2 regions of the Variovorax sp. Soil_C_39 genome follow, and region 1 is predicted to be linked to the other one. Evidence: predicted binding sites of a transcription regulator. Region 1 holds the regulator's gene; the other holds the start of a gene.
The links. Region 1 encodes HrcA, which represses chaperone genes, less so after heat shock. Its sites were predicted from a motif close to TTAGCACTCNNNNNNNNNGAGTGCTAA; they were not measured.
Positions count from the first base shown of each region.

Region 2: a site for HrcA is predicted at 10,283-10,309, ahead of AC3A6J_RS22455 (co-chaperone GroES). Genes of this name have one in related genera too.

Region 1 covers NZ_JBDGJQ010000014.1:67,779-83,425, reverse strand. Annotated here, with positions in the region: gene ispE (4-(cytidine 5'-diphospho)-2-C-methyl-D-erythritol kinase) at 1-542, opposite strand, end outside; gene AC3A6J_RS25220 (lipoprotein insertase outer membrane protein LolB) at 539-1,042, opposite strand; gene AC3A6J_RS25215 (tetratricopeptide repeat protein) at 1,048-2,886, opposite strand; gene mutM (bifunctional DNA-formamidopyrimidine glycosylase/DNA-(apurinic or apyrimidinic site) lyase) at 2,958-3,770, shown strand; gene AC3A6J_RS25205 (dynamin family protein) at 3,858-5,819, shown strand; gene mutY (A/G-specific adenine glycosylase) at 5,743-6,909, shown strand; gene rapZ (RNase adapter RapZ) at 6,906-7,781, opposite strand; gene recN (DNA repair protein RecN) at 7,778-9,463, opposite strand; gene AC3A6J_RS25185 (NAD kinase) at 9,464-10,375, opposite strand; gene hrcA (heat-inducible transcriptional repressor HrcA) at 10,404-11,411, shown strand; tRNA gene AC3A6J_RS25175 (tRNA-Ile) at 11,458-11,534, shown strand; tRNA gene AC3A6J_RS25170 (tRNA-Arg) at 11,597-11,673, shown strand; gene AC3A6J_RS25165 (hypothetical protein) at 11,737-12,012, opposite strand; gene AC3A6J_RS25160 (hypothetical protein) at 12,234-12,692, shown strand; gene greB (transcription elongation factor GreB) at 12,759-13,340, shown strand; gene AC3A6J_RS25150 (RelA/SpoT family protein) at 13,360-15,615, opposite strand.
Region 2 covers NZ_JBDGJQ010000010.1:96,267-111,913, reverse strand. Annotated here, with positions in the region: gene zwf (glucose-6-phosphate dehydrogenase) at 1-1,387, opposite strand, end outside; gene AC3A6J_RS22495 (extracellular solute-binding protein) at 1,530-2,459, shown strand; gene AC3A6J_RS22490 (HAD family hydrolase) at 2,472-3,104, shown strand; gene AC3A6J_RS22485 (lipocalin family protein) at 3,091-3,768, opposite strand; gene tal (transaldolase) at 4,039-4,998, shown strand; gene pgi (glucose-6-phosphate isomerase) at 5,001-6,557, shown strand; gene AC3A6J_RS22470 (DUF805 domain-containing protein) at 6,689-7,018, shown strand; gene AC3A6J_RS22465 (carbohydrate kinase family protein) at 7,096-8,070, shown strand; gene groL (chaperonin GroEL) at 8,170-9,822, opposite strand; gene AC3A6J_RS22455 (co-chaperone GroES) at 9,906-10,199, opposite strand; gene AC3A6J_RS22450 (AraC family transcriptional regulator) at 10,475-11,437, shown strand; gene paoA (aldehyde dehydrogenase iron-sulfur subunit PaoA) at 11,676-12,326, shown strand; gene AC3A6J_RS22440 (FAD binding domain-containing protein) at 12,323-13,273, shown strand; gene paoC (aldehyde oxidoreductase molybdenum-binding subunit PaoC) at 13,279-15,489, shown strand.

The DNA.
Region 1 (15,647 bases):
GAAAAAATTAACCGGGTGTCGAGTCCTTCGGGAGGCTTGGCCACCGCGAAGCGCGCGGCGGGCAACGACACGGGCCGAATCTGTTCGCCGATTCCCTCGACCCAGGCATTCCGCCCACCCAGGAAGAAAGGCACGTCGGCCCCCAGGCCCAGGCCGATCTCGGCGAGCCGCGACAGGGGAAGGTCCAGCTGCCAGAGCCGGTTCAGCGCCAGCAGGCAGGTCGCGGCATCCGAGGAGCCGCCGCCCATGCCGGCCTGCGCGGGCACCGACTTGGCAACGCCGATGTGCGCACCGAGGCCGGGCGGCGCATAGGCCTGGAGCGCCCGGGCCGCGCGCAGTACCAGGTCGTCGGGCGGCAGCGCGGTCGTCAGGTCTTCGCGGCTGAGCTGGCCGTCGCGGCGCAACTCGACGTGGAGCGTGTCGCACCAGTCGATCAGCATGAAGACCGACTGCAGCAGGTGATAGCCGTCATCGCGCCGGCCGGTGATGTGCAGGAAGAGGTTGAGCTTGGCCGGCGCGGGAAGGTCGTAGATCGCCTTCATGACCGCTCGAACACGATGCGCAGGTCGGCCGTGGGACCCGGTGCTTCGCGCGTGGCCTGCAGGCGACCGTTCGCGACCTGGGCGAGGTCGGCGCGCCAGCCCGGCACCGGCTCGTTGCGGCCCGCGAGCCAGGCGAACAGCGCGCCCACCGGAATGGCCGCGCCGGTGGCCGCCTCGATCAACGCATCGACCGAGTCGAAGCGCCGGACCTCGCTGCCGTTCTTGAGCAGGGCCTCGCCCGGTGCCCAGTGCAACTGGGCCAGCGTGCTGCCGATCGGGCTGGTGAGCGAGAGCTCGCCGGCTTCGGGCGAGCCGCGCAAGTCGAACAGGGCCGAGAAGGTCTGGACCGGCTGGGTGTCGATGCGCAGCGACATGCGCCCGCTCCACGAATCCGAACCCTGCGGAGTGCGCTGGCCGGGCAGCTGCGCGCAGCCGCTCGCCACGAGCAGCGCCGCGGCGCCCGCCGCCAGCAGGCCCCGGCGCCCGGGGTCGGTCGCCATCGTGTTCACGGCTTGATCCGGAGGCGCTTGAGCGTTTCCTGCAGCGTCTCGTTCTCGGCGTCGCTCAGCAGGGCTTCCTTCCAGATCGTGACGGCGCGGTCCTTCTGGCCGGCGGTCCACAGCACTTCGCCGAAATGCGCACCGATCTCGGGATCGGGCCGGGTCTTGTAGGCCGCTTCGAGGATGCGCAGTGCCTCGGCGGTGTTGCCGAGCCTGAATTCGACCCAGCCCAGGCTGTCGGCGATGAACGGATCCTCGGGCGCGAGCTGCACTGCCTTCTGGATCAGCGTGCGCGCCTCATCGAGGCGGATATTGCGATCGGCGAACGAGTAGCCGAGCGCGTTGTACGCATTCTGGTTGTCGGGCTTGAGTTCGATGAGCCGGCGCAGCAGACGCTCCATCTCGTCGAGGCGGTTGAGCTTCTCGGCGATCATGGCCTGGTCGTAGACCAGGTCGTTGTCCTGGGGCGCTGCGGCGGCGGCCTGGACGAGCAGGTCGTAGGCGGCCTGGTATTGCTTGGCCTCGCGCAGCAGCTGCACTTCGGCGAGGAGCTTCTGCTTCTTCTCGTCGGCGTTGCGCTCGGGCAGGGCGCGAATGATCTCGCGGGCCTGCGGCAGCTTGCCCTGGCGCGCGAGAAGGCCGGCACGGCGCGTCTGCGCGATCGTGAGGTCTTCGGTGCTTTCGATGCGCGAGAGCCAGTGTTCGGCGCCGTTGAAATCCTTGCGCCGCTCGGCCAGTTGCGAGAGAACGAGGTAGGCCTGCGTCGTGCCGCGCTGGCGTTCGTCTTCTTCCTTCTGGCTTGCCGAGAGCTCGACATAGCGCTTCAGCGAGGTCTCGGCCGCCGCGTCCTGCCGCGCCTGGGCCTGCAGGCTGCCGAGCAGCAGCCAAGGCTCGGCCAGCTCGGGCCGCGCCGAGGTCAGCGCCTGCAATTGCGCGGTGGCGTCGGTGTAGCGCCGGTTCTCGACCAGCACGCGCGCATAGGCGATGCGAAGCTCGGGCGAGGCCTTGGGGTTGTTCGCGAGGTGGCGCGTGACGATCGGCTCCGCGAGCGGTTGGCCCGGGCCGATCAATTCGAGCGCAAGCGCGGGCGGCGCGTCGGAGGCGGGGGCGATCTCCTGGCCCCTGAACGCGGCCTCGAGCGCGCCCGACGGATCGCCGGCATTCAGGCGCAACCGGCCGACCGTGGCCCATGCGAGTCCGGCGGTGGAGGGGTTCCGGAGGTCGTCGGCCAGCGCCCGCTCGACCACCGAGGCGGCCAGCTTCTTGTCGGGCGAACGCGCGTAATTGCGAACGATCACCGCCATCAGCAGCGGCCGTTCGATCTGCGGCGTGGCGGCGACCTCTGCGCGCAGCGGCTCGACGCTTTCCTCAATGCGATTGAGCGCGATCAGGATCTGCAGTTCGATGCGGCGCGCATCGCGCGAATTCGGCAGCGCCTCCTGCCATGCGCGCGCGGCCGCAAGCGCCGCATCGCCCGAGCGCGACTGCAGCGCGATTTCCACCGCACGCTGGAACAGCTTGCCGTCGCGCAGCCGCCTGGCTGCATCGAGCACCAGCGCATAGCCCGAGCCGGGGTCGCCGCTGCGCGCGGTCATTTCGCCCATGAGGATCTCGTAGAACAGCTCGGCCGTCAGCGCAGAAGGCTGTGCAGCGGCGGTTTCGCTGGCGGGCTTGGCAGCGGCGGGCCGCGTGGCCGGACTTGCCGGCGACGGCATGGGCCGTTCGATGATGGGCGCGGGGCTTTCGGGCGCGGCGGGATCGGAGGTTTGCGCCTGGACGGCACATGCCAACAGCACGAGAGATGCGGCCGCCGCAAGGCGGTGTCGGCGGAGCGATGGAATCATCGAACCATAATAATCCAAGCTTTTGAGCGAGCATCGCGTGGGGCTTCGTCGAAGCCCGGAGTCTTCATTTCATGCCAGAGCTTCCCGAAGTCGAAGTGACCCGGCGCGGATTCGCCGAGCGCATTGCCGGCGCGCGCATCGATGCGGTGCGCATCGGCAAGCCGCTGCGTTGGGCGCTGATGGTCGAGCCCGGCACGCTGATCGGGCGCCAGGTGCTCGCGGTGCGCCGGCGTGGCAAATACCTGCTGGTCGACCTGGACCGCGGCCTGCTGCTGCTGCACCTGGGCATGTCGGGCAGCCTGCGCTTCGATGCGGTGCTGCCTTCGCCCGGCGCACACGACCACTTCGATCTCGTCACCGACCGCGGCACCCTGCGGCTCAACGATCCGCGCCGGTTCGGTGCGGTGGTGTACGTCGAGGACGAGGCCGCGCCCTGGGCCGTCAAGCTGCTCGGCGGGCTCGGCATGGAGCCGCTGGGCGATGCCTTCGATCTCGATGCCTTTCACGCCGGGCTGCGCAAGCGGCGCACCGCGGTGAAGCAGGTGCTGCTCGCGGGCGACGTGGTGGTCGGCGTCGGCAACATCTATGCGTCGGAGGCGCTGTTCCAGGCCGGCATCCGGCCGACTTTGCCGGCCGAGCGCATCAGCCGGCCGAGGGCGGCCCGCCTCCATGCCGCGGTGCGCGAGATCCTCGCGAGGGCGGTCGAGAAGGGCGGCAGCACGCTGCGCGATTTTTCGAACGTGGACGGACAGAACGGCTACTTCCAGCTCGAGGCCGCGGTCTACGGAAGGGCGGGCGAGCCATGTCGGGTCTGTGCAACGCCGATCCGGCAACTGCGCCAGGGGCAGCGTTCCACTTACTATTGTCCGAAGTGCCAGAAATAGGGCCTTCGGTGCAGTTCCCGGCGGCCTTGTCGGCGGCACGTGGTGACCTGCGGTGCTATATTTGTAAATAATCTTTTACATTTCCCCTTGAGCCGCTCTTTCAATCAACAACTCGACCAGCACGGTGCCTGGCGGAGCAATTTTGCGCATCGCCTCCAGTGGCTGTCGCGCTGGTTGAACGAGAACGAGCTGCTCGACCAAGCCGTGGCCGAGCGCCTGCGCGGGCTCGAGCTGCAGATCCGCACCAGCAAGGTGATGGTGGCCTTCGTCGCGGAGTTCTCGCGCGGCAAGTCGGAGCTCATCAACGCGATCTTCTTTGCGGGCTACGGCCGCCGCATCATGCCGGCGAGCGCCGGCCGCACGACCATGTGCCCGACCGAGCTCGGCTACGACGCCGCGGTGGCGCCCAAGCTGCGGCTGCTTCCGATCGAAACCCGCCTCGAGCCCCACTCGCTCACGCATTGGCGCGAGAAGCCGGCACGCTGGAACGAGATCGCGATCGACATGGGCGATGCCGACCAGCTGGCGCAGGCCATGGGCAAGGTGGCCGAGGTGCGCTGGGTCGTCAAGGACGAGGCTCGCGCGCTGGGCTTCTGGAGCGACGAGACGCCCGACGACAACCCGGTGCAGGACGCCGAAGGCCGGGTCGAGATTCCGCGCTGGCGCCACGCCATCCTGAACATGCCGCATCCGCTGCTCGAGCAGGGGCTGGTGATCCTCGATACCCCGGGCCTGAATGCGATCGGCGCCGAACCCGAACTCACGGTCAGCCTGATTCCGCAGGCGCATGCGGTGGTCTTCATCCTCGGCGCCGAGACCGGCGTGACGCGGTCCGACCTTGCCATCTGGCGCGAACACCTGGTCACCGAAAACGAAGGCAGCGACACGCGATTCGTGGTGCTCAACAAGATCGACACGCTCTGGGACGCGCTGAGTACGCCCGCGCAGATCGAGATGCAGATCGAGCGGCAGCGCGAAGTCGCGGCCAAATTCCTCGAGGTGCCGCTGGCGCAGGTGCTGCCGGTGTCGGCACAGAAGGGCCTGCAGGCCAAGATCCAGCGCGATGCGCGGCTGCTCGGCGCAAGCCGCCTGCCGGCGCTCGAGACGCTGCTCGGCGAAGGCGTGCTCGGCCGGCGCGAGACCATGCTGCGGCTCGCGGTCGATGGCGGCATGGTGGCATTGCGCACCGAGGCCGAGCGCATCCTGAAGGTGCGCCAGCGCGACCTGTCGGAGCAGGCGCTCGAACTGCAGGGCCTGCGCGGCAAGAACGTCTCGGTGATCCGCCACATGCGTGCGCGCATCGACCAGGAGCAGGCCGATTTCGAGGGCAGCCACACGCGCATCCTCGCGTTGCGTTCGGTGCAGGGCAAGCTGCTGCGCGAGGTGTATGCGGTGCTCGGCCGCACCGCGCTCAAGGCCGACATGGTGCGGCTCTCGGCCGCGCTCAGGGGCTCGGGCGTCAAGCTCAACGTGCGCAAGGTGTATGGCGAAACCTTCGACGCGCTGCGCAACAACCTGCGCGAGGTGCAGGCCACCACGGCCGAGATCCAGTCGATGCTCCACGCCACCTTCCGCCAGCTCAACGCCGAGCAGGGCTTTGCGCTGCAGGCGCCGGCCGAGCCCGACCTCTCCGGCTTCGAGCAGGAGCTGAGCCAGATCGAGCGCAGCCATGTGCACTACCTGGGCGTGGGCAACCTGTTGAAGCTCGCGCAGGCCGACTTCTGCGACAAGCTGGTGCGTGCGCTCGCCAGCCGGCTGCGGCTCGTCAACGAGGCGGCGATGGCCGAGGTCGAGCGCTGGAGCAAGGGCGCGAGCGCCCAGATCGACGCGCAGCTGCGGGAGCGCCGCCGCAACTTCCGCAAGCGCATCGAAGCCATCGAGCGCATCCAGAATGCGGCCGGCAGCCTCGACGAGCGGCTGCTCGAACTCGCCGCACAGGAGCGCGGGTTGACCGAGCTGCAGCAGCGGTTGCATGAATTCACCTCGATGGTCACGCAACAGTCAAGGCCTGCCGCGCCGGCGCCTGTCGGCGAACTGCGTGCGGCCTGAACGCGAGCGGGGCGGCGGCGCGGTGCCGCTGCAGCGGCTTCCACCCGATTTCGCCGCGCGCATCGTGGCCTGGCAGCGCAGCCACGGCCGCAGCGAGCTGCCCTGGCAGAACACGCGCGATCCCTACCGCGTCTGGCTGTCGGAGGTGATGCTCCAGCAGACGCAGGTGTCGACGGTGCTCGGCTACTTCGCGCGTTTTCTCGCGCGGTTTCCGAGCGTGCGCGAGCTTGCCGCAGGCACCGAGGACGAGGTCTTCGGGCTTTGGAGCGGCCTGGGCTATTACAGCCGCGCACGCAACATGCACCGCTGCGCGCAGGAGGTGGTGGCGCGCTGCGGCGGCGAGTTTCCGCGCACCGCCGCCGAACTCATGACCCTGCCCGGCATCGGCCGCTCCACCGCCGCGGCCATCGCGGCCTTCTGCTACGGCGAACGCGTCGCGATCCTCGATGGCAACGTCAAGCGCGTGCTGACGCGGGTGCTCGGCTTCGCTGGCGACCTGTCGTCGGCCGCCCAGGAGCGTGCACTCTGGGCGCTAGCCACACAACTGCTGCCACCGGCGGAAGAGACGGAAGCGATCGCGGGCTATACGCAGGGGCTGATGGACCTGGGCGCCACGGTCTGCCTGCCGCGCAAGCCGAGTTGCATGATTTGCCCGGTGAATGGCGACTGCGTTGCGCGCCGCGAAGGCGAGCCGGAGCGCTATCCCGTCAAGACCCGCAAGCTCAAGCGCAGCGCGCAGGCGCTTTGGGTGCTGCTCGCACGCGATGCCGAAGATCGCGTCTGGCTCGAGAAGCGGCCGGCGAAAGGCATCTGGGCCGGCCTCTTCTGCCTGCCGGTGTTCGACAGTCGCGAAGCGCTGCTCGCGGCGCTGCCCGAATCGGCCTGGGGCCAGGCCGAAGACCTGGCGCCCTTCGTGCATGTGCTCACCCACAAGGACCTGCACCTGCATCCGGTGCTGCTGCAGGGCGCGCAGCCCATGGGCGACGCCGCGCGCTGGGTGGACGCCACCGAATGGGCCGGGCTCGGGCTGCCGGCGCCGGTGCGCAAGCTGCTGCTGCAAGCGCAGGCGGGCCAGCCCTCGCTGGTTTAGACCGCGTCGAGTTCGCGATGGCGCTTGAGTGCGCCCCAGCGCGCTCCGAAAGCGCGCGCCAGCTGCTCGACCAGGAACACCGAGCGGTGCTGGCCGCCGGTGCAACCGATCGCCACCGTCACGTAGCTGCGGTGGTCGCGCGCCATCGCATCGAGCCAGCGCGAGAGAAACTGCTCGATGTCGTCGTACATGCGCGCCACGTCGTCGTGCTCGCGCAGCCAGTCGATCACCGGCGTGTCGCGGCCCGTGAGCGGGCGCAGCGTGGCCACGTAGTGCGGATTGGGCAGCATGCGCACGTCGAACACGAAGTCGGCGTCCAGCGGCACGCCGCGCTTGAAGGCGAACGATTCGAACACCAGCGTCAGCGCGCTCTCCGGCGCCGAGATCAGGGCCTTGATATAGCTCTGCAACTGGGCCGGCCGGATCAGGCTGGTGTCGATCACGTCGGCCCCGTCGCGCAGGTCGGCCAGCAACTCGCGCTCGAGCTCGATGGCCTGTGTCAGCACGCGCTCCTGCTCCGGCAGGTTGGTGCGGGGCTCCTGGCGCGAAAGCGGGTGGCGCCGGCGGGTTTCCGAATAGCGGCGCAGCAGCGCGTCGGTGGTGGCGTCGAGGAACAGCGAACGCAGCGAAACGCCATCGTTTCGCAGCGCCTCGAGCTGCTGCGGCACGATTGGCAGCGAGACGCCGCTGCGCACGTCCATGGCGATCGCCACGCGCGTGGCCTGTTGCTCGTGCTGCAGTGCGATGAAGGGCGTCAGCAGTTCGGGCGGCAGGTTGTCGACGCAGTAGTAGCCCGCGTCTTCGAGCGCATGCAGCGCGACCGACTTGCCCGACCCCGACATGCCGGTGATGAGCACCAGGTCGAGGTTCATGGCACCGCCGCCGAGGTCTTGTGGCCCAGCATCTCGCGGGCATGCGCGAGCGAGGTTTGCGACATCTTCTCGCCGCCGAGCATGCGCGCGATCTCGCGTGCGCGGCTGTCGTCGTCGAGCCGCGAGACGCCGCTCTCGGTGCGTGGGCCGGGTTCGGTGCCGCCGCCCGCCACCTGGCGCTTGGCCACCACCAGGTGGTGGTCGGCGCAGGCCGCGACCTGCGGCAGGTGGGTGACTGCCAGCACCTGGCGGTCGCGCCCGAGCTGGTTCATGAGTCGACCGACCGTTTCGGCGACCGCGCCGCCGACGCCGGCATCGACCTCGTCGAAGATCAGCGTCTGCGCGCCGCCGAGCTGGCTGGTGGTGACGGCAATGGCCAGCGCGATGCGCGAGAGTTCGCCGCCCGAGGCGACCTTGCCGATCGGACGCGGCGTGCTGCCGGGATGGCCGCTCACAAGAAAGGCGACTTCTTCGAGCCCCGCGCGACCGGGCTGTGCGAGTGGCTGCAGCGCGACCTCGAAGCGGCCGCCCTGCATGCCGAGCCCCTGCATCGCCTGCGTGACGGCGTCGGAAAGCCGCGGTGCCGCCTGCTTGCGGGCCTTGGCAAGCGCCTTGGCTTCCTTCATGTAGGCCTGCTGCGCGGCCTGCTCGGCGCGCTCGAGGCCGTCGAGATCGCTTTGCGCATCGAGCGCCTGCAGCTCGGCCTGCCAGCCCGCCAGCAGCGCCGGAAGGTCGTCGGGCGTGCGCTTGTAGCGGCGCGCGAGCGACATCCACAGGCCCATGCGCTCGTCGAGTTCGGCAAGGCGCTGCGGGTCGACCTCGGCATTGCGCAGGTAGCCGTGCAGCGAATGGGCGGCATCGGACGCCTGCGCCACGCTCGACGCGAGCACCTCGCCGAGCGCCTGGAATTGGGGCTCGATGTGCGCGCAGTTCTGCAGCAGCGTCACCGCGCGCGACAGCGCGGCGAGCGCGCCGCCGTCGTCATCTTCAAGCGCCTGGCTGGCGCCCTGCGCTGCATCGATGAGCGCTTGTGCATTGGAGATGCGCGCGTGGTTGGTGGACAGTTCTTCCCACTCGCCCTCGGCCGGTGCCAGCTTCGCCACTTCGGCGATCTGCCACTGCAGCCGCTCGCGCTCGCGCTGCAGGGAATCCTGCGCCGAGCGCGCATGGTCGAGCGCCGAAAGCGCCTGGCGCCAGGCCTGCCAGGCGGCGTCGAGTGCGTCGGTGCGCGCGCCGGCATAGGCGTCGAGCAGGCCGCGCACCGCGTCGGGCCGCGTCAGGCTCTGCCAGGCATGCTGGCCGTGGATGTCGAGCAGCCGGTCGCCGAGTTCGCGCAGCTGCGTGGCCGTGGCCGGGCTGCCGTTGATCCAGCCGCGGCTGCGGCCCTGCAGGTCGACCGTGCGGCGCAGCAGCAGGACGTCGCCCGATTCGAATCCGCCCTCGTCGAGCCAGGCGTCGAAAGCCGGATCGGGATCGAACTCGGCGCTCACGTCGAGCCGTTCGGCGCCCTCGCGCACCGCGCCCGCGTCGGCGCGGTTGCCGAGTGCGAGCTGAAGGGCGTCGATCAGTATCGATTTGCCGGCGCCGGTTTCACCCGTCAGCACCGTGAAACCCGACGACAGGTCGAGTTCGAGTGATCGCACGATCACGAAGTCGCGCAGGGCGATGCGTCGCAGCGCCATTCAGGAGCCCCCTTCGTTCCAATGCAGTTTCTTGCGCAGCGTGTCGAAATAGCTCCAGCCCCGCGGGTGCAGGAAGCGCACCCGGTAGTCGGAGCGGCGGACAACCACGCGGTCGCCGATCGCGAGGGATGCGAGCGACTGCATGTCGAAATTGGCGCTCGCGTCGCGGCCCGACACGAGCTCGATCACGATCTCGTCGGCGTCCGGCAGCAGCACCGGCCGGTTCGACAGCGTGTGCGGCGCGATCGGCACCAGCACCCAGCCCGGCACCGCGGGATGCAACAGCGGGCCGCCGGCCGAGAGCGCGTACGCCGTTGACCCCGTGGGCGTGGCGATGATCAGGCCGTCGGCGCGCTGGTTGGCCACGAAATGCCGGCCGACCGACACGCGCAGTTCGACCATGCCCGAGGTGGCGCCGCGGTTGACCACCACGTCGTTCATGGCCAGCGCCTCGAACACGGAGGCGCCGTCGCGCATGACGTGCGCATGCATGAGGCTGCGGTGGTCTTCCTCGTACTCGCCTGCGAGCATCGGAATCAGCGTGGCCTGGTAGTTGTCGAGCGGGATGTCGGTGATGAAGCCGAGCCGGCCGCGGTTGATGCCGATCAGCGGAATGCCGTAGCAGCCGAGCTGCCTGCCGATGCCCAGCATGGTGCCGTCGCCGCCCACCACCAGGCCGAGGTCGCAGCGCTGCCCGATCTCCTCGACGCTCAGCGGCTCGTAGCGGCCGCCGACCCGGGCCTCCGACCCGGCTTCTTCGGCCGCTGATTTCTCGACGAACACGGTGCATCCTTGCGATTCGAGGAAAGCGCCGATATCTTCCATCACGCCATCGCGCGCATCGGCCTGTGCCCTGGCACCGGAAGCCTGGTACTTGCCGATCAATGCGACGTGACGAAAGCGGGAAGTCATCTACAAATTACAACACTAAAATCTTGCAATGCTGGACGACCGCGCCAAGTTGCTGCTCAAGACGCTGGTAGAGCGCTACATCGCCGAAGGCCAACCGGTCGGGTCGCGGACTTTGTCACGTTCGTCGGGGCTCGATCTCTCGCCGGCGACCATCCGCAACGTCATGTCGGACCTCGAGGCGCTGGGGCTCATCGCGAGTCCGCACACCTCCGCCGGCCGGATACCCACCGCCCGCGGCTACCGGCTTTTCGTCGACACCATGCTGACCGCCCAGCGCGAGAAGATGGACGCGCCGAGCCTCGCGCCCGACCAGCCCCAGAAGGTGATCGCCAACGCCGCGAGCCTGCTGTCGAACCTCTCGCAATTCGTCGGCGTGGTCATGGCGCCGCGGCGCGCGTCGGTGTTCAAGCAGATCGAGTTTCTGCGGCTGTCGGAACGGCAACTGCTCGTGATCATCGTCTCGCCCGACGGCGAGGTGCAGAACCGCGTGATCGTGCCCGAGGCCGACTATTCGCAGTCCCAGCTGGTCGAAGCCTCGAACTACATCAATGCCCACTATGCGGGCCTGACCATCGAGCAGGTGCGCGACCGGCTCCAATCCGAGGTTGAGAAACTGCGCGGCGAGATCGCGGCGCTGATGCAGGCGGCGGTCAAGGTCAGCTCCGAGGTGTTGACCGAAGCCCAGGAAGACGACGTGGTGATCTCGGGCGAGCGCAACCTGCTCTCGGTGTCCGATTTCTCGAGCGACATGGGACAGCTGCGGCGCGCTTTCGAGCTGTTCGAGCAGAAGGCGCAGCTGATGCGCCTGCTCGACGTGTCGAGCAAGGCCGAGGGCGTGCGCATCTTCATAGGCGGCGAAAGCCATATCGTGCCGATCGAGGAGCTCTCGATCGTCAGTGCCAACTACGAGGTCGACGGGCAGGTCGTGGGGACGCTCGGCGTCATCGGCCCGACGCGCATGCCGTACGAACGCATGATCCAGATCGTGGACATCACCTCGCGGCTCGTCAGCAATGCGCTGAGCCACCGCAAGTAGAAGAAGAGCGCCGCCGCGGTGGCCGCGAATAGAATCGTGGCCGCGTGGGCCGTTAGCTCAGTTGGTTAGAGCAGCGGACTCATAATCCGTTGGTCGATGGTTCAAGCCCATCACGGCCTACCACTCGCAACATTTTTGAGCTGCTCCAGGGGAGGCCAAAAATGCGTGCTATACTAGCAAGCTGTGCGGCTGTAGCTCAGTTGGATAGAGTACTTGGCTACGAACCAAGGGGTCGTGGGTTCAATTCCTGCCAGCCGCACCACTCTCTGTAAAAGCCAGGACGTGAAAACGTCCTGGCTTTTTTTTGCCTGCCGCATGGCTGCGTTCAGAAAAGGAACGACAGCTGCGGGTCGGGCCTGAGGCCTGGCGGCAGCGTGACATCGTCGGCCTTCCTGCCGATCCCCGTCGCAAACCAGCGGAAGGTGTTGGTCCGTTGGCCGTCTCGCCCGGTGGTCCGCACGAACAGGTAGCCCGAGGTGGCGTTGCCCGACTCATCGACGGGGATCCCGGCGGCCCTGAGCGCTGCAACTTCGGCCCGGGTGCTCGTGTCGTACGGCAACTGGAGCGTGATGGTCGCGTTGTGAATGATCTGATTGAGCATTGCGTCCCGCAAGGTTCGTTAGGGCTCAGAGCTTCCGTCCCGTCCAACTCAGCCGTAGTTCGGCGGGCGAAGCAAGATTGTGAACTTTTTCACGTATTCCTGAAAATGTTAATGCTTCTGCGTCGCCGTAACCATTGGTTCTCATGGCATAGGCTGTTCGGCACCCGCTGCGCTGCCCGGCGCTAAAGTCGAACATTTCATTGATTCAGGGCAAGGCGAACATGGGCCTCCAGAGAAACCGGCGTGCGCGCCAGATCCTCCTGTGCTTCCTGTGCGGTGTGGCCGCCGCTCCGGCCTTGGCAGCAAAGATCAGCTGCGTCCCGGGTGCCGCGAGCAGCGGCGCAGGAGCGCCTTTCAATGCGGTCCGGAGAATCTCGATCGACGAGCATTCGCGCACCGTCAACATGGACGTGGTGCGTGCGCGCACGAAGGACACGGAGACCATGGGCAAGATGCGCGGCGACCTGCTGAGCATGGACGAGACCCAGTCTGGCGAGCCGGTCTACGTCTTCAATGCGATTCCGGCGGCGGGCGCCGAGGCCATGAGCCTGTTCCGGCTCTTCAAGACCAGCGAATGGCGGCTGATCGGCGCGGTCGTGAGCTTCGCCCACAAGGTGCCGGCGCTTCGCAGCGTCGAGCCGGGCGTGGTCTTCGACTGCAAGCGTTCGGGCATGGGTTGAGACAATCCGGGATGGGCTGGCAGCGTTGTTGCGCCCGCATTTTTTGTTGAATTCAGAGGTTGTGCCTTGAGCAAAGCATTCACGAAGGAAACCGACGCCCAAGACGACGAGGACGGTGGCGACGGTGCCATGCCCGCGTTGCCGAGCGGCAGCAAGAACTACATCACGCCAGCCGGCTATGCCCGCTTGCGCGAGGAACTGCTGCAACTCATGGACGAGGAGCGGCCGAAGGTGGTCGAGGCCGTGCATTGGGCCGCGAAGAACGGCGACCGCTCCGAGAACGGTGACTACCTCTACGGCAAGAAGCGCCTGCGCGAGATCGATCGCCGGATCCGTTTCCTTTCCAAGCGCCTCGAGATCGCCGAAGTGACCGACCCATCGGTGCACCACGGCAGCGACCAGGTCTTCTTCGGCGCCACGGTGCGCTATGTGGACGAGACCGGCGACGAGCGCAGCGTCACGATCCTCGGCATCGACGAAGCGGACAGCGCCCAGTCGCAAGTCAGCTGGATCTCGCCGATCGCACGGGCCTTGCTCAAGTCTCGCGAAGGCGATGTGGTGAAGCTCGTCACGCCCGGCGGTGCGCACGAGGTCGAAGTGCTGTCGGTGAGTTATCCCACGCCGGGTGCCGGCCCCGCAACGCGGTAGCGTCGGAGGCGTCTTTTTCTCAGGGCGCGGGAACGGTTCGCGAGGCGGTCAGCACCGAAGCCGTGCGACGCGCGGCGCGCAGCACGGCATCGAGGTGCGTGCGGTCGCGCACCGCGATCACGAAGCGCAGGTCGGTCGAGTCCTGCGGTGTTTCGTCGGCCATTTCGACGTGGGTGATATCGGCCTCGGCATCGGCGAGCGTGGCGGCCACCCGCGCGAGCACGCCCTTGTCGTTGCGCACCGTGATGACCACGCCGGTCTCGAAGGCGCGGGTGGGCTCGTCGGACCACTCGACCGCGAAGAAACGCTCGCTGTCCTTGTGCCGCAGTCGCTGGCCGACGCCGCAGGCGTCGGTGTGGACGACCAGGCCTTCGCCGTGGCCCAGGTAGCCGACGATGTCGTCGCCCGGAATTGGCCGGCAGCACAGCGCGAAGCGCACCGACGAATTCTCGCTGCCGTCGAGCGTGACGGCGCCCTGTGAAATGGTTTCGTGCGAGATGAAGCGCTCGCGGCTCAGCAGCAGGGCGTCGGGGCGCTCGCCCAGCTCGGACAGCATGGCCACGAGCCGCTTGGCGACAATGCTGGCGATGCGCTTGCCCAGGCCGATGTCGGTCAGCAACTCGGCGCGCGTGCGGTTGCCCGTGAAGCGCAGCAGCTTTTCCCACAGCGCCTGGTGCTCCGCATCGTCGGCCGGCAGCTTGCTGAGGCCTTCGGCCCGTAGCGCCTGCGCGAGCAGCTTCTCGCCCAGGCCTTCGGATTCGGCATGCGCGAGCGTTTTCAGGTAATGGCGGATCTTGGAGCGCGCGCGCCCCGTGCGCACGAAGCCGAGCCATGCGGGGTTGGGCGTCGACACCGGCGCGGTGATCACCTCGACCACATCGCCGTTCTTGAGCTCGGTGCGAAGCGGCACCTGGTCGCCGTTGATGCGCGCCGCGGAGGTGTGGTCGCCGATGTTGCTGTGGATGGCGTAGGCGAAGTCGACCACCGTGGCGCCGCGCGGCAGCGCGAGGATCTGGCTCTTGGGCGTGAAGACGTAGACGGCGTCGGGGAACAGGTCGACCTTGACGTGGTCCCAGAACTCGGCGGCATCGCGGGTTTCGTCCTGGATGTCGAGCAGCGACTGCAGCCACTTGGTGCCGAGGCGGTCGTTGCTGGCCGCGTTGGGCTCGGCGGCCTTGTAGAGCCAGTGCGCGGCCACGCCCGACTCGGCCACCACGTGCATGGCTTCGGTGCGCAGCTGGAACTCGACGTTCACGCCCGCCGGACCGACGAGCGTGGTGTGCAGCGACTGGTAGCCGTTGAGCTTGGCGATCGCGATGTGGTCCTTGAACTTGCCCGGCAACGGCTTGTACATCTGATGCAGGACGCCCAGGCCGGTGTAGCAGGCGATCACGTTGGGCACGATCAGGCGGAAGCCGTAAATGTCGGTCACCTGGGCGAAGCTCAGGTGCTTTTCTTCCATCTTGCGGTAGATGGAATAGAGCGTTTTCTCGCGTCCGGCGATGCGCACCGTCATGTTGGCGTTGCCGAAGGCGGTCTCGACCTCGCGCTGCACCTTCTGGATCAGGTCGCGCCGGCGCCCGCGTGCCTTGGCCACAGCCTTGGACAGCGTGGCGTAGCGCCAGGGCTTGAGGTGGCGGAAAGACAGTTCCTGCAGCTCGCGGTAGGTCTGGTTCAGGCCCAGCCGGTGCGCGATGGGCGCATAGATCTCGAGCGTCTCGCGCGAGATGCGGGCCCACTTCTCGCGCGGTGCGTCGGCCAGCGTGCGCATGTTGTGCGTGCGGTCGGCCAGCTTGACCAGGATGACCCGCACATCTCGCGCCATGGCAAGCAGCATCTTGCGGAACGACTCGGCCTGGTTCTCCTCGCGGGTGTTGAACTGCAGCTTGTCGAGCTTGGTCAGGCCATCGACCAGTTCGGCCACGGGGGCGCCGAAGCGCTCGATCAGTTCGGGCTTGGTGACGCCGCAGTCCTCGATGGCGTCGTGCAGCAGCGCGGCCATGAGCGCCTGTGCGTCGAGCTTCCATTCGGCGCATTGCGCCGCTACGGCGATCGGGTGGGTGATGTACGGTTCGCCGCTGTTGCGCAGCTGGCCCAGGTGGGCCTCGTCGGCAAAGCGGTAGGCGCGGCGAACCAGTTCGGTGTCTTCGGGGCTCAGGTAGTCGAGCCTGGCGGTCAGCGCGGCAAAGCTCGCGGCAGCCGCATTCAGCGCCGCGGGACTCGGCTTCGGCATGCCCGTCGGGGCATGGGACTGACTTTTGGCGACCGCGCTCATGCCTATCACTTTAGCGTGACCGCTGTATGGAC
Region 2 (15,647 bases), on a different contig from region 1:
AGGGGCGCGGCACGCCGTCCGAAGCCCAGCTGTCGATCAGCGGTTCGACCCAGCGCCAGGCTTCTTCCTGCTCGTCGCTGCGCACGAACAGGTTCAGCCGGCCGTCGATCACGTCGAGCAGAAGCCGTTCGTAGGCGCCCACGCGCTCCGAGCCGAAGCGTTTGTCGAAGTCGAGGTCGAGCTGCACCGGCGCCAGTTGCGTGGCGCTCTGGTGGCCGTTGCCGCGCCGGTTGTCCTGCGCCTGCGCGAGCATGTGCAGTTCCAGTCCGTCGCGCGGCTGCAGGTTGATGACCAGCTTGTTCACCGCGCCGGCCGGCGCGCGGTAGATCGCATGCGGCGTGGGGCGGAAGTTGACCTCGATGCGCGCGTCGCGCGAGGCCAGCCGCTTGCCGGTGCGGATGTAGAGCGGCACGCCGGCCCACCGCCAGTTGGCGATCTCGGTGCGCAGCGCGACGAAGGTCTCGGTGCGGCTTTCGGGGTCGACGCCGGGTTCGTCCTTGTAGCCCTGCACGCGCTCGCCGTAGGCCGTGCCGGCCGTGTATTGCCCGCGGATCGCGTGCAGTCCCAGCGTCTCGGGCGTCCAGGGCTTGAGCGCGCGCAGCACCTTGAGCTTCTCGTCGCGGATCGCGTCGGCATGCGAGTTGATCGGCGGCTCCATGCCGATCGCGCAGACCAGTTGCAGCGCGTGGTTCTGCACCATGTCGCGCAAGGCGCCGGTCTGGTCGTAGAAGGCGCCGCGCTTCTCGACGCCCAGGTCTTCCGCGATCGTGATCTGGATGTTGGCGATGTGCTCGCGGCGCCAGATGGGCTCGAACAGTGCGTTGCCGAAGCGCATCGCGAACAGGTTCTGCACCGAGGGCTTGCCCAGGTAGTGGTCGATGCGGAAGACCTGCTTCTCGTCGAGCACCTTGCACACCGCCGCATTTATCGCGCGGTTCGATGCCAGGTCGTGGCCGAGCGGCTTCTCGAGCACCACGCGCGTCGACGGGCCGTTGAGGCCGGCCGCGGCGATCTGCTCGACCACCTGGGTGAAGAGCGCCGGCGCGGTGGCCACGTACATCACGACCGTGTCGGCGTTGCGCTGCTTCAGCAGGTCGGAAAGGCGTGCGTAGTCGTCGGGCTTCGAAAGGTCCATGCGCAGGAAGTGCAGCAGCGAGGCGAACTTCTCGAACTCCTCGGCCGACGGGCGCTTGGCGCCCTCCACCGCGTTGAACCGCGACTGGATCAGTTCGCGGTACTGGTCGTCCGAGAGATCGTCGCGCGCCACGCCGACAATGCGTCCGTCCTTCGGCAGGCTGCCGTGCCTGAAGGCCTGGAACAGCGCGGGCATCAGCTTGCGCCATGCAAGGTCGCCAGTACCGCCGAACAGAACGAGATCGAAGCTCATGGGTCGAATTTCCTTGTGTCTGGATGCAGAGGGGTTCTGTCGTCCACCGAATGGTACTTGTACCGATTCATGAGGCCGGCACGGCGGCTACGCTTCACCATGGCCACGAGGCCTATTTTTGTTTCAGGGCGGCAAGTTCCGGATGAAGAAGCTTCTTTTCGCAACCGCCTGCATGGCGATGTCGACGGCCTCGGCGCAGGGCTCGGTCGATGTGATCTGCTCGGTGCAGGCCGCCTGGTGCAGCGCGATGGCCACCGCGTATGCGCGCAGCACCGGCACGCACGTCAGGATGTCGCTCAAGGGCCCTGACGACGCGCTGGCCCAGCTGATCGCCGACGGGGACCGCCCCGGCGCCGACCTCTGGTTCGGCGGCGCGGCCAAGGCGCATCTTCAAGCGGCCGCGCAAGGCCTCACGCTTGAATACCGGTCGCCGACGCTCGCGCAGCTGCGTCCGTGGGCGCGGCAGCTGGCACAGCAGTCGGGGCACAGGAGCGTGGGCCTCCATGCGGCGCCGCTCGGCATTGGCTACAACCCCGACCTGCTGGCCAGCAAGCAGCTCCCGGTGCCCATGACCTGGGCCGACCTGCTCAGGCCCGCGTACAAGGGCGTGGTCCAGGTGGTCGACCCGGCCCCGGGCGGCCCGGGCGAGGCGATGACCGCCGCGCTGGTCCGGCGCATGGGCGAGGACAAGGCGTTCAATTATCTCAAGACGCTGCACGGCAGCGTGGCCCGCTACACCCGCTCGGCCGCCGGACCGATGAAGGCCGTCGCGCGCGGCGAGGCCGCCGTGGCCATCGGCTTCGTGCACGACGGCATCGCCGAGAAGATGCAGGGCTTTCCGATCGAGACCGTGGTCCCGGCCGACGGCACCGGTGCCGAGATCGGCGCCATGAGCCTCGTGAAGGGCGCGCGCAACCTCGATGCCGCCACGAAACTCTATGAATGGGCGCTGACGCCTGCCGCGCAGGCGCTGGCCGCAGCCAATGGCCAGTTTCAGGTGCCGAGCAACAGGAGCACCCGGCTCGATCCGCGCATCCCCGATGCCGGAAAGATCGTTGCAACAGGCCCATGAAACAATGGCGCCATGAACGTGGTTTTCGATCTTGGCGCCGTGCTCCTGGCTTGGGAGCCCACCCGGCTGGTGCAGACGCACCTTTCCGAGAATGCGCCCAACGAGGCTGCTGCGGCGGCGCTGGGCCGCGCGCTGTTTCAACATGACGACTGGCTGAGCTTCGACTGCGGAACCCGCTCGCTCGACGAAGCCATCGCGCGCATGGCGCTGCGGCTGTCGCTGCCGGGCGAGAAGCTCGACGCGATGCTCGGCACGCTGGGCGAGCGCCTCGAACCGATCGCAGTCACGGTCGAACTGCTCGAGGGGCTCTTCGCCCGCCGCGCGGCGGGGGAGGGGCTCCGGCTCTACTATCTTTCGAACATGCCGGCGCCGTACGCGCGCGCCATCGAGCGCCGACATGCCTTCATGCGGCGTTTCGACGGCGGTGTCTTCTCAGGTGACGTGAAGTTTCTCAAGCCTCACCGCGAGATCTACGAACTGCTCGCGGTGCGCCATGCGCTCGAGCCGGCGCAGACTGTCTTCATCGACGATTCGGCCGCCAACGTCGAAGCGGCGCGCGCCTTCGGCTGGCATGCGATCCATTGCACGCATCCGGCCGCGCTCGGCGCGCAGCTCGGCCGTTACCTGCCGCCTATCGGCCGGTGAGAACGACCTTCGAGGTGTCGAAGCCCAGGCTGGCCGCGTAGTCGAGCTCGGCCTGGAGCGCGGCGTCCTCGAGGCGCGGCGCGCGCGAGAGCACCCACAGGTACTCGCGGTCGGGCGTGCCGACCAGCGCCACCTGGTAGTCGCGGTCGAGCTTGAGAATCCAGTAGTCGCCCCAGACCATCGGCAGCCAGCCGAGCCAGGCCGGTGCGAATCGCACCTCGAGCCGGCCGGCGCCGGGCTGGCCCGCCACCGGCACCACGCGCGCGGTTCCCACGGCCTCGTCGAAGTTGCCGTCCGGCCGTACGCAGCGGTTGCGCACCTGCACTGTGCCGTCGGGCTGCGGCGTGTACTCCGCGGTGACGGGACCGCTGCACTCTTTCTGGAAACGGTTCGGCAGGCGTGCCTGTTCGTGCCAGATGCCGGCGTAGCGCTGAAGGTCGACCGGCGCCACCACCTGCAGCGGTGCACGCATGAGCGGCGCGCCATCCGGCGGGCCCGGCAGTTGCGCGCGCGCGGTCCGGCCCGCGCCGAGCGCGAACCAGGTGACGACGCCACCCACGACGAAGGCGGTTGCCAGGGTACCGATGGCGCGGCTGGTGCGGCGGTCGTCGAAAGGAGCGCGGCTGTCGGCGGCGGATGCCGCGGAGCGATGACGGAAAGGCATGGGCGAGGCACTCCTGTGTGTTGCGGGTGCAAAAGAAAAGCATGAAGCCGGCGAATGCAAAGGGTAGCCCGCGCCGAGGTGCGCCTGCCGTCAGCGACGGACCACAGCCCGTGTAGGGGAGCGCGGCGCAAAACGCCGACAACCCTGTCGGCGGAAGGCCGATGGAGGGGGGCGGGAACCCGTGCTACGGTATGAATGAAGAAACAAACATCGGCCCCTGCACAACTGCGTGCAGGACTTGTCATCACCCGGACCGGATAATCTTTCGCCATGAACCAACTCGATGCCCTCCGCCAATGGACCACCGTGGTCGCCGACACCGGCGACTTCAAGCAACTCGCCATCTCGAAGCCGCAGGACGCGACCACCAATCCGTCGCTGATCCTCAAGGCGGTGCAGAAGCCCGAGTACCGGCCACTGCTCGACGAGACGGTCGGCAAGCACACGGGCAAGCCGATCGACGAGGTCATCGACCGCCTGCTGGTGCGCTTCGGCACCGAGATCCTCTCGATCATCCCCGGCCGCGTGTCGACCGAGATCGATGCACGACTGTCCTTCGACACGGCCGCCACCGTGGCGCGCGGCGAACGCATCGTGGCGCTCTACAAGGCCGAGGGCATCGACACCGAAAAGCGCCTGCTCATCAAGGTGGCCTCCACCTGGGAAGGCATCCAGGCCGCGCGCGCTCTCGAGCAGAAGGGCATCCGCACCAACTTGACGCTGCTGTTCTCGTTCGCCCAGGCCGTGGCCTGCGCAGAGGCAGGCGTGCAGCTGATCTCGCCCTTCGTGGGCCGCATCTACGACTGGTACAAGAAGTCGGCCGGCAGCCAATGGGACGAGACCGCCAATGCGGGCGCAAACGACCCTGGCGTGAAGTCGGTGCGAGAAATCTTCACGTACTACAAGCAGCATGGCATCAAGACCGAAGTGATGGGCGCGAGCTTCCGCAACGTGGGCCAGATCCGAGCACTGGCCGGCTGCGACCTGCTGACCATCAGCCCCGAACTGCTGGCCGAACTGGCCGCGAGCGACGCGCCGCTTTCGCATGCGCTTGATGCGGGCAAGGCCGCCGCCGAGGCGAAGGTGCAGAAGCTCAGCTATGACGAGGCCGCATTCCGTTTCGCGCTCAACGAGGACGCGATGGCCACCGAGAAGCTCGCAGAAGGCATCCGCGCCTTCGCGGGCGATGCCGTGAAGCTCGAGAAGCTCATGCAGGAAAGCGGCAAGTAAAGATGGCCATGACCTTCCGCTGCGACCGTGCGCCCGCGTGGGCGCAACTCCAGTCCTGCTTCGACACCGCGGGCAAGCAGTTCGATGTGCGCCATGCCTTCGTCGACGACGCCGGGCGCTTCGAGCATTTCAGCCAGCAGGCGCCGCATGTCTTTGCCGACCTGTCGAAGAACCTGATCGACGTGCCCACCGAGGCGTTGCTGCTGCGGCTGGCCGGAGAATGCGGCCTCGAGGCGCACCGCGACGCAATGTTCGCGGGCGAGCACATCAACAGCACCGAAGACCGCGCGGTGCTGCACACGCTACTGCGCGCACCGGTTGGTGCGAACGCGGGAAAGACGGCCGCCGAGCTGCGCGAGGTGCATGCCACGCTCGACGCCATGCTGGCCTATGCCGAGAAGGTGCGCGCGGACCACACCATCACCGACGTGGTCAACATCGGCATTGGCGGCTCCGACCTCGGTCCGCAGATGGCGGTGCTGGCGCTCGCGGAATTCGTGGCGCCCGGCAAGCGGTTCCACTTCGTCTCGAATGTCGACGGCCACGAGCTCGCGGGCGTGCTGCGCGACCTCGCGCCCGAGCACACGCTGTTCCTGATCGCCTCGAAGACCTTCACCACGACCGAGACGATGACGAACGCGCTCTCGGCCAAGCGCTGGTATGCGCAATCGGGCGGCAACGACATTGCCGGCCATTTCGCCGCGCTCACCACCAACGTCGAGGCCGCCAGGCAGTTCGGCATCGAGACCACCTTCGGCTTCTGGGACTGGGTGGGCGGACGCTATTCGCTGTGGTCGGCCATCGGCCTGCCGATCGCGCTCGCCATCGGCGCCGAAGGCTTTCGCCGGCTGCTCGCGGGCGCGCACGCGATGGACGCGCACTTCCGCACCGCGCCGCTCGCGCAGAACCTGCCGGTGCGCCTGGGCCTGCTCGACGTCTGGTACCGCAACTTCCATCGCTTCACGAGCCGCGGCATTGCGCCGTACCACAGCGCGCTGAAGCGCCTGCCGGCCTACCTGCAGCAGCTCGAGATGGAAAGCAACGGCAAGCAGGTCGATGCGACCGGCGCGGCGCTGCCGCCGGGCCTGGGTACCTCGCCCGTGCTCTGGGGCGAGCCGGGCACAAACGGCCAGCATGCCTACTTCCAGATGCTGCACCAGGGCACCGATGTGATCCCGCTCGAATTCGTCGCGGTGCGCGACGCGGCGCACGACCTCGACGGTCACCATCCGAAGCTGCTGGCCAATGCGCTCGCGCAGGCGCAAGCGCTGATGGTCGGCCAGCTCGACGCGGGCGGCCACAAGAACTTTCCGGGCAACCGGCCGAGCACCTTCTTCGTGCTCGAGAAGCTCACGCCCGAATCGCTCGGCGCCTTCCTCGCGATGTACGAGCACCGCGTATTCACGAGCGGCGCGCTCTGGGGCATCAACAGCTTCGACCAGTGGGGCGTGGAGCTCGGCAAGGTGCTCGCCAAGGACATCGAGCCGCGCCTCGCCTCGGGCGACGTCACGGGCCTCGATGCCTCGACCGCGGGCCTGCTCGAACGGCTGCGGACGTAGACCGTCCGGCCGTCTGCGGCCTTTTGTTTGCGATCTCGCAACCCGCCAAAAGCTGTATTCGCTCTTGAATGACGCACCGATATGATCGGCCCCGGGAACTTTCCCGGGGGTCAATCAAGAGGAGTCGTTCAATGGATTTCCAAACAGCCGTCAAGACCTGTTTCGCCAAGTACACCGATTTCAGCGGGCGTGCGTCGCGCTCGGAGTTCTGGTGGTTCATATTGGCCGAGGTGGCCGTGCTCATTGTCGCGAGCCTGATCCACCAGTACGTCTACTTCATTGCGGCATTGGGGTTCCTGCTGCCGGTGCTCGCCGTGGGTGCACGCCGCCTGCATGACATCGGCAAGAGCGGATGGCTCCAGTTGCTGATGATCATTCCGTTGGTCAACCTCGTGCTGATCTATTTCTTCGTGCAGCCGACGCAACCCGAGACCAACGCACACGGCGCGCCGGCGGTCTGAGCACCCAAGCACGCATCAAAGGGCCGCGCGAGCGGCCTTTTCGTTTTCTGCCTCAACCCGCACGAGAATCCACGCACATGCGCATTGCACTCACGGGCGAAGCCTTGATCGATTTCACCGCTGGCGAGCCGGGCGCCCTGACCTTCGTAGGCCACGAAGGCGGCTCGCCGCTCAACACGGCCGTGGCCTGTGCGCGCCTGGGCGAGCCGACCGGCTTTCTCACGCAGTTGTCGACGGACCTGTTCGGCGAGCGGCTGGTGGGCTTTCTCGAACGCAACGGCGTGGACACGCGTTTCATCCTGCGCAGCGATGCGCCATCGACACTGGCCTTCGTCGAGCGCATGCCTGAGACCAACCGCTACGCCTTCTACACCCGCGGCAGTGCCGATGCGACCTGGGCGCCCGAGCCGCTGCCACGGCTGCCTGCGGAATGCCGCTTCCTCCACTTCGGTTCGATCGCGCTGCTGCAGGAGCCCGCGGCGACGCGCATCGTGGAACTCGTCACGGCCCACGCCGGGCGTTGCGTGATCGTCTTCGATCCCAACGTGCGGCCGAGCCTGGTTCCCGACATGGCGTTCTACCGCGCGCGCATCCAAGGCTGGGTCGAGCTGGCCGACATCGTGAAGCTCAGCGACGAGGACGCCGGGCTGCTGGCGCCTGGCCAGTCCATCGATGCACTCGCGGCCCAATGCCTGCAGGCCGGCGCTCGTGCGGTGGTCGTCACGCAGGGCGGGGCCGGTGCCACGCTCTGGCGTACCGGCCATGCGCCGCTTTCCGTGCCGGCACCGCGGGTCGAGGTGGTCGACACCATCGGCGCGGGCGACACCTTCACGGCCGGGCTCTCGGTCGCGCTGCTTGCCGCGGGCGTGGCGCATCCGGCGCAACTCGGCGCGCTGACCGACGGTGCATGGCAAACGGCCATGTGCTTTGCCGCCACGGCCGCGGCGCTCAACTGCGCCCGCGAGGGTGCCGATCCGCCCACCCTCGCGGCCGTCGAGGCGGCGCTCGCGCGGCAGGTAGTCACGGCCGGCACCCTTTTCGAGCGCCCATAAAAAAACCCGCCTTTCGACGGGTTTCCTGTTCGCGACACCCCGCAGAACCGGCGCTGCCGGTCCGCGGGGTGCTGGCCCCGGGCAGGGGCGCGGGCGAATTTACATGCCCATGCCGCCCATGCCACCCATGCCGCCCATGTCGGGCATGCCGCCGCCGCCAGCGCCCTCGTCCTTGGGTGCGTCGGCGATCATGGCTTCCGTCGTCAGCAGCAGCGAGGACACCGAAGCGGCGTTCTGCAGTGCGGTGCGGGTGACCTTCGTCGGGTCCAGGATGCCCAGCTCGAGCATGTCGCCGTACGTGTCGTTCGCAGCGTTGAAGCCGTAGTTGCCCTTGCCGGCCAACACAGCGTTCACCACCACCGAGGCTTCGCCGCCGGCGTTGTTCACGATTTCGCGCAGCGGCGCTTCGATGGCCTTGAGCACCAGCTTGATGCCGGCTTCCTGGTCGGCGTTGTCGCCCTTGACCTTGTCGCCCACGGCTTGCTTGGCACGCAGCAGAGCCACGCCGCCGCCAGCCACGACGCCTTCTTCCACTGCAGCGCGGGTGGCGTGCAGGGCGTCTTCGACGCGGGCCTTCTTTTCCTTCATTTCGACTTCGGTGGCAGCGCCAACCTTGATCACTGCCACGCCGCCGGCCAGCTTGGCCACGCGCTCTTGCAGCTTCTCGCGGTCGTAGTCGCTCGTGGCTTCTTCGATCTGCACGCGGACTTGCTTCACGCGGGCTTCGATGTCGGCCGCAGCGCCCGAACCGTCGATGATGATGGTGTTTTCCTTGCCCACTTCGATGCGCTTGGCTTGACCCAGGTCGGCCAGCGTCACCTTCTCGAGCGTCAGGCCCACTTCTTCAGCGATGACCTTGCCGCCCGTCAGGATGGCGATGTCTTCCAGCATGGCCTTGCGGCGGTCGCCGAAGCCAGGTGCCTTGACGGCCACGACCTTCAGGATGCCGCGGATCGTGTTCACGACCAAGGTAGCCAGGGCTTCGCCTTCGACTTCTTCGGCAATGATCAGGAGCGGACGGCCAGCCTTTGCGACTTGTTCCAGCGTGGGGAGCAGGTCGCGGATGTTGCTGATCTTCTTGTCGAACAGCAGCACGAAGGGGTTGTCCAACAGCGCCGATTGCTTCTCGGGGTTGTTGATGAAGTAGGGCGACAGGTAACCGCGGTCGAACTGCATGCCTTCGACGACGTCGAGTTCGCTGTCGAGCGACTTGCCGTCTTCGACGGTGATCACGCCTTCCTTGCCGACCTTGTCCATCGCGTCAGCGATGAGCTTGCCGATGGTTTCGTCGCTGTTGGCCGAGATCGAGCCGACTTGAGCGATTTCCTTCGACGTGGTGGTGGGCTTCGAAGCCTTCTTCAGCTCGGCGACCAGGGCCGTCACGGCCTTGTCGATGCCGCGCTTCAGGTCCATCGGGTTCATGCCGGCAGCCACCAGCTTGAAACCTTCGCGAACGATGGCCTGGGCCAGCACGGTCGCGGTGGTGGTGCCGTCACCGGCGTTGTCGCTGGTCTTGGAGGCCACTTCCTTCACGAGCTGGGCGCCCATGTTCTGGAGCTTGTCCTTGAGCTCGATTTCCTTCGCGACCGACACACCGTCCTTGGTCACGGTGGGGGCGCCGAACGAACGCTCGAGCACCACGTTGCGGCCCTTGGGGCCCAGGGTCACCTTGACGGCGTTGGCGAGGATGTTCACGCCTTCGACCATGCGTGCGCGGGCTTCACCGCCGAAGACTACGTCTTTTGCTGCCATGTTTTATTACTCCAGTAATTAGATCTAATCAGTTGGGGACAGAGCAATCCGCGCTTCGCGTCGGCTTGGTCTGTCCCGCAAAATCACTTTGCTTCGACGACCGCGAACAGGTCGTCTTCCTTCATCACGAGCAGCTCGTCGCCATCGACCTTCACGGTCTGGCCGCTGTACTTGCCGAACAGCACGCGGTCGCCGACCTTGACGGTCAGGGCCGAGATTTCGCCCTTGTCATTGCGCTTGCCCGGGCCCACGGCCAGGACTTCACCCTGATCGGGCTTCTCGGCGGCGGCGTCGGGGATGACGATGCCAGAGGCGGTCTTGGTTTCGCTGTCAACACGCTTGACGATCACGCGATCGGCCAAAGGACGAAGTTTCATTGCATCTCCTGAATAAGAAACGGGGTTGTGGTCGGCGCCGGCGGGAAAGCAGGCAGCCATCGACTGGAAGCGAGGCCTGGTTGTTAGCACTCAACAGCAGCGAGTGCTAATCATAAGGGCAATCGGCGGAGTTTCAAGGCCGGGCGGCCCGGCAGGGCACACGCGCTGGTTGCGCAATCCGCTGGATTTCTTGCCCGATCCCCTCGCGGCACCCGTGGTTTTGTGGAAGGCCGGTGCCTCGCAGGTAGAGTCCGCCGCGGAGATTCACGCCGTCCATGGCAACCCGACATCAACACGACACGCCCGCTGCCGAGCACCTGCGGGCCCCCCAGGCCGCGATGGCGCGGATCATTGCCGCCCACACGCCGCGCGCGGGCGATTTCGAGACGCCGATCGCGGGCCTCGGCTTGTTCCGGCGGGACGCCCCGGCAGCGCCCGTCGTCTGCATGATCGAACCCGGCATCGTGCTCGTCGCCCAGGGGACGAAGCAGCTGTGGGTCGGCGGCGCGGCCTATGCGTACGACGCCTCGCGCTTCCTCGTCACCTCGCTCGACGTGCCCGCCAACTCCGAAGTGCTGGCGGCGAGCCCCGAGGCGCCCTGCCTCGGCCTGGTGCTGAAGTTCGACGTGCGCATGCTGGCCGAGCTGATCGCGCAGGGCAGCCTGCCGCCGCAGCGCGACCGTCCGGCCGGGGTGGGCGTGGAGATCGGCACCGCCACCCCTGCGCTCTGGGCGCCCATCGAGCGACTGTTGGCGCTGCTCGATGAGCCCGAGGCCATTCCGGTGCTCGCTCCCTTGATCCAGCGCGAGATCCACTACCGGCTGCTGATGAGCGACCAGGCGGGCAGGCTGCGGCAGATCGCCTCGGTGGACGGGCAGGGCCGCCGCATCGCGCGGGCGATCGATTGGCTCAAGCTGAACTACGCCTCCTCGCTGCGCGTGGACGAGCTCGCGGCCCGCGTGCAGATGAGCGCGCCCACCTTTCACCATCACTTTCGCCAGCTCACCGCGATGAGCCCGCTGCAGTACCAGAAATGGCTGCGGCTGAACGAGGCGAAGCGCCTGATGCTGAGCGAACACGCCGATGCGGCGAGCGCCGCATTCCGGGTCGGCTACGAAAGCCCGTCCCAGTTCAGCCGCGAATACAGCCGGCTGTTCGGCGCCCCGCCCAAACGCGACATCGGCTTGCTGCGCGACAACGCCAAGGGCGGCGACCCCGCCGCGCGCCGGCGCATTTAAGTCTTTACGTCACAGCGCGCCGCGAGCCTCACAGGATCGGGCAAGAAATGGAGCGGAATGCGCTATCGATGGCAGCGCGTCTCGCGAAGAATGGTCGGTCCGGACCCAGGTCGGAAAGCCTTCGGCTGACTCGGAAAGTAGGCGATGAACTGCGCGCCGGCACCGCCGAAACCATTCTCCTGTGCAGCCCTCCACGATGCATGCAGACACCGAACTTCGATCAACAACAGGAGTTGACATGAACAGTCCCACGACCCAGATGATCTCGCGGCGCGACGCGCTCATCGTCGGCGCTGCGACCGCCGCCACCGCGGCGGCGGTCTCGTCCGCGGCACCGGCCGCTGCCGCACCGGCGGCACCCTCTGCTGCGGCCGTACCCCGCATGAAGCTCACGCTCAACGTCAACGGAAACGCGCATGCGCTGGACCTCGACACACGCACCACCTTGCTCGATGCACTGCGCGAGCACCTGCACCTCACCGGCACCAAGAAGGGCTGCGACCACGGCCAATGCGGTGCCTGCACGGTGATCGCCGACGGACGGCGGATCAATTCGTGCCTGACGCTCGCGGTCATGCACGACGGCGGGCAGGTCACGACCATCGAAGGGCTCGGCACGCCGCAGAACATGCATCCGCTGCAGGCCGCGTTCGTCAAGCACGACGGCTACCAGTGCGGCTACTGCACGCCGGGCCAGATCTGCTCGGCGGTGGCGGTGATCGACGAGGTCCGGCGCGGCGTGCCGAGCCATGTGAGCGCAGACCTCACGGCACGGCCGATCCTCTCGGCCGAAGAGCTGCGCGAGCGCATGAGCGGCAACATCTGCCGCTGCGGCGCCTACTCCAACATCGTCGACGCCATCACCGAAGTGGCCGGGAGCCCGACATGAAGCCGTTCAGCTACGAGCGCGTGCAAACGCCGGCACAGGCCGCGGCGGCCGTGGCCGCGAACCCGGGCGCCAAGTTCATCGCCGGCGGCACCAACCTGCTCGACCTGATGAAGCTCCAGATCGAGGCGCCTGCGCACTTGGTGGACGTGAACGGCCTCGCGCTCGACAAGATCGAACCCACGCCCGATGGCGGCCTGCGCATTGGTGCGCTGGTGCGCAACACTGACCTCGCCGCCGACGAGCGCGTGCGGCGCGACCATGGCGTGCTGTCGCGCGCGCTGCTGGCCGGCGCCTCCGGGCAGCTGCGCAACAAGGCGACCACCGCCGGCAACCTGCTGCAGCGCACGCGCTGCCCCTATTTCTACGACACCGACCAGCCCTGCAACAAGCGTCGCCCGGGCAGCGGCTGCAGCGCCATCGGCGGCGTGACGCGGCAGCTCGCGGTGGTGGGCGGCAGCAGGTCCTGCATCGCCACGAACCCGAGCGACATGGCCGTTGCGATGCGCGTGCTGGACGCGGCCGTCGAGACCGTGCGTCCCGACGGGCGCACGCGCGTGATCCCGATCGCCGATTTCCATCGCCTGCCCGGCGACACGCCGCACATCGAGACCGCGCTCGAGCGCGACGAGCTGATCACCGCGGTCACGCTGCCAAAGCCGGTTGGCGGCACGCAGATCTACCGCAAGGTCCGCGACCGCGCCTCGTACGCCTTTGCACTGGTGTCGGTCGCGGCGGTCGTGCAGCGCGACGGATCGGGGCGGGTGGCGCTCGGCGGCGTTGCGCACAAGCCGTGGCGCGTCGAGGCCGCGGAGGCCGCGATGCCGCAGGGTGCGCGGGCCGTAACGGCACGACTTCTCGCCGATGCGCAGCCGACCCACGACAACGCCTTCAAATTGCCGCTGGCCGAGCGCGCGCTGGCTGCGGCCATCGCACAAGCGAGGAGCTGATCGCCATGAAATTCGACACCCCCGCCACCACCAATCCCATCGACCAGCTGAAGGTCATCGGCAAGCCGACCGACCGGATCGATGGACCGCTCAAGACGACCGGCGCTGCGCGCTACGCCTACGAACGCCATGCCGAGGTTCCGGGCGCCGCCTACGGCTGCGTTGTCGGCGCAGGCATTGCCAAGGGCCGCATCGCGTCGATGGACCTGCGCGCGGCGCGCGCTGCGCCGGGCGTGCTGGCCATCGTCACCGCGCGCAACGCGGGCAAGCTCGGCAAGGGCAATTTCAACACCGCCAAGCTGCTCGGCGGGCCCGAGATCGACCACTACCACCAGGCGCTCGCGGTGGTGGTGGCCCACACCTTCGAACAGGCGCGGGCCGCCGCGCAGCTGGTGCGCATCGACTACACCCCAACGCCGGGCCGCTTCGACCTGGCCGCGGAAAAGAACGCGGCGCAGATGCCCGAGCCCAATCCGTTCTCGGGCCAGCCCGAGACCCGGACCGGCGATTTTGCGGGCGCGTTCGCTGCGGCCCCGGTACAGCTCGACGCCACCTACACCACGCCCGACGAGTCGCACGCGATGATGGAGCCGCATGCCTCCATCGCGGAGTGGAAGGGCGACAAGCTGACCCTCTGGACCTCGAACCAGATGATCGCGTGGGGCGTCGGCGACGTCGCCAAGACGCTCGGCATTGCGAAGGAGAACGTGCGGCTGGTGTCGCCCTTCGTCGGTGGCGGCTTCGGCGGCAAGCTGTTCGTGCGCGCCGATGCCGTGCTGGCCGCACTCGGCGCGCGGGCGGCCGGGCGGCCGGTGAAGGTGGCGCTGCAGCGGCCGCTGATGGCGAACAACACCACGCACCGGCCTGCCACGATCCAGCGCATCCGCATCGGCGCTTCGAGAGAAGGCAGGATCACCGCCATTGCCCACGAGGGCTGGTCGGGCGACCTGCCCGGCGGGCAGGCGGAGACCGCCGTCAACCAGACCCGGTTGCTGTACGCCGGGGCCAACCGCCTGACGACCACGCGCCTTGCCGTGCTGGACCTGCCGGAGGGCAACGCCATGCGCGCGCCCGGCGAGGCGCCGGGCATGATGGCGCTTGAGATCGCGATGGACGAGATGGCGGAGAAGCTGGGGCTCGATCCGGTCGAATTTCGCATCCTCAACGACACCCAGGTCGATCCCGAGAAGCCCGAGCGCCCCTTTTCCCAGCGCCGGCTCAACGAATGCCTGCGCACGGGTGCCGAGCGCTTCGGCTGGAACCAGCGGAACGCGGCGCCGGGCCAGCAGCGCGACGGTCGCTGGCTCGTCGGCCTGGGCGTTGCGGCGGCATTCCGCAACAACCTGTTGACGAAGTCGGCCGCGCGCGTGCGTCTGGACGACCGGGGCATCGTCACGGTGGAAACCGACATGACCGACATCGGCACCGGCTCGTACACCATCATTGCGCAAACCGCGGCCGAGACCATGGGCCTGCCGCTCGAGCGCGTGCAGGTGCGGCTTGGCGACTCGGCCTATCCCGAGTCGGCGGGCTCGGGCGGGCAGTGGGGTGCCAACAATTCCACGTCGGGCGTGTTTGCCGCCTGCATGAAGCTGCGCGAGGCCGTGGCGGCCAAGCTGGGCTTCGCAGCGGCCGAAGCGGCGTTCTCGGACGGCATGGTGCGTGTCGGGGGGCGGGCGGTGCCGCTGGCACAGGCGGCCGGCGCGAACGGCCTCGTGGCCGAGGACGGCATCGAGTACGGCGATCTCGACAAGAAGTACCAGCAGTCGACCTTCGGCGCGCACTTCGTCGAAGTCGGCGTCGATGCGATGACCGGCGAGATTCGCGTGCGGCGCATGCTTGCCGTCTGCGCCGCGGGGCGCATCCTGAACCCCAAGTCGGCGCGCAGCCAGGTGATCGGCGCCATGACGATGGGCGTCGGCGGGGCGCTGATGGAAGAGCTCGCGCTCGACAAGCGCCACGGCTTCTTCGTCAACCACGATCTGGCCGGCTACGAGGTGCCGGTGCATGCCGACATTCCGCACCAGGAGGTGATCTTTCTCGACGAGACAGATCCGATCTCATCGCCGATGAAGGCCAAGGGCGTGGGCGAGCTCGGCATGTGCGGGGTCGCAGGCGCCGTGGCGAATGCCGTCTACAACGCCACCGGTGTGCGCGTGCGCAACTATCCGATCACGCTCGACAAATTGCTGGACCGACTGCCGCCGGTGGTGTGAACGAAGCCGAGCGCACGGGTGCGGCTCGGCTTGCTCAAGATTATTATTTATTTCAACTGAGATGAATTTGATTTCAATTGAAATTGAGCTGAAGTTTTTGGTTCAATCGATGTGAAAATATCGAGGCCCGTGCTTGTTATTTATAAGCGGTGTGCGCG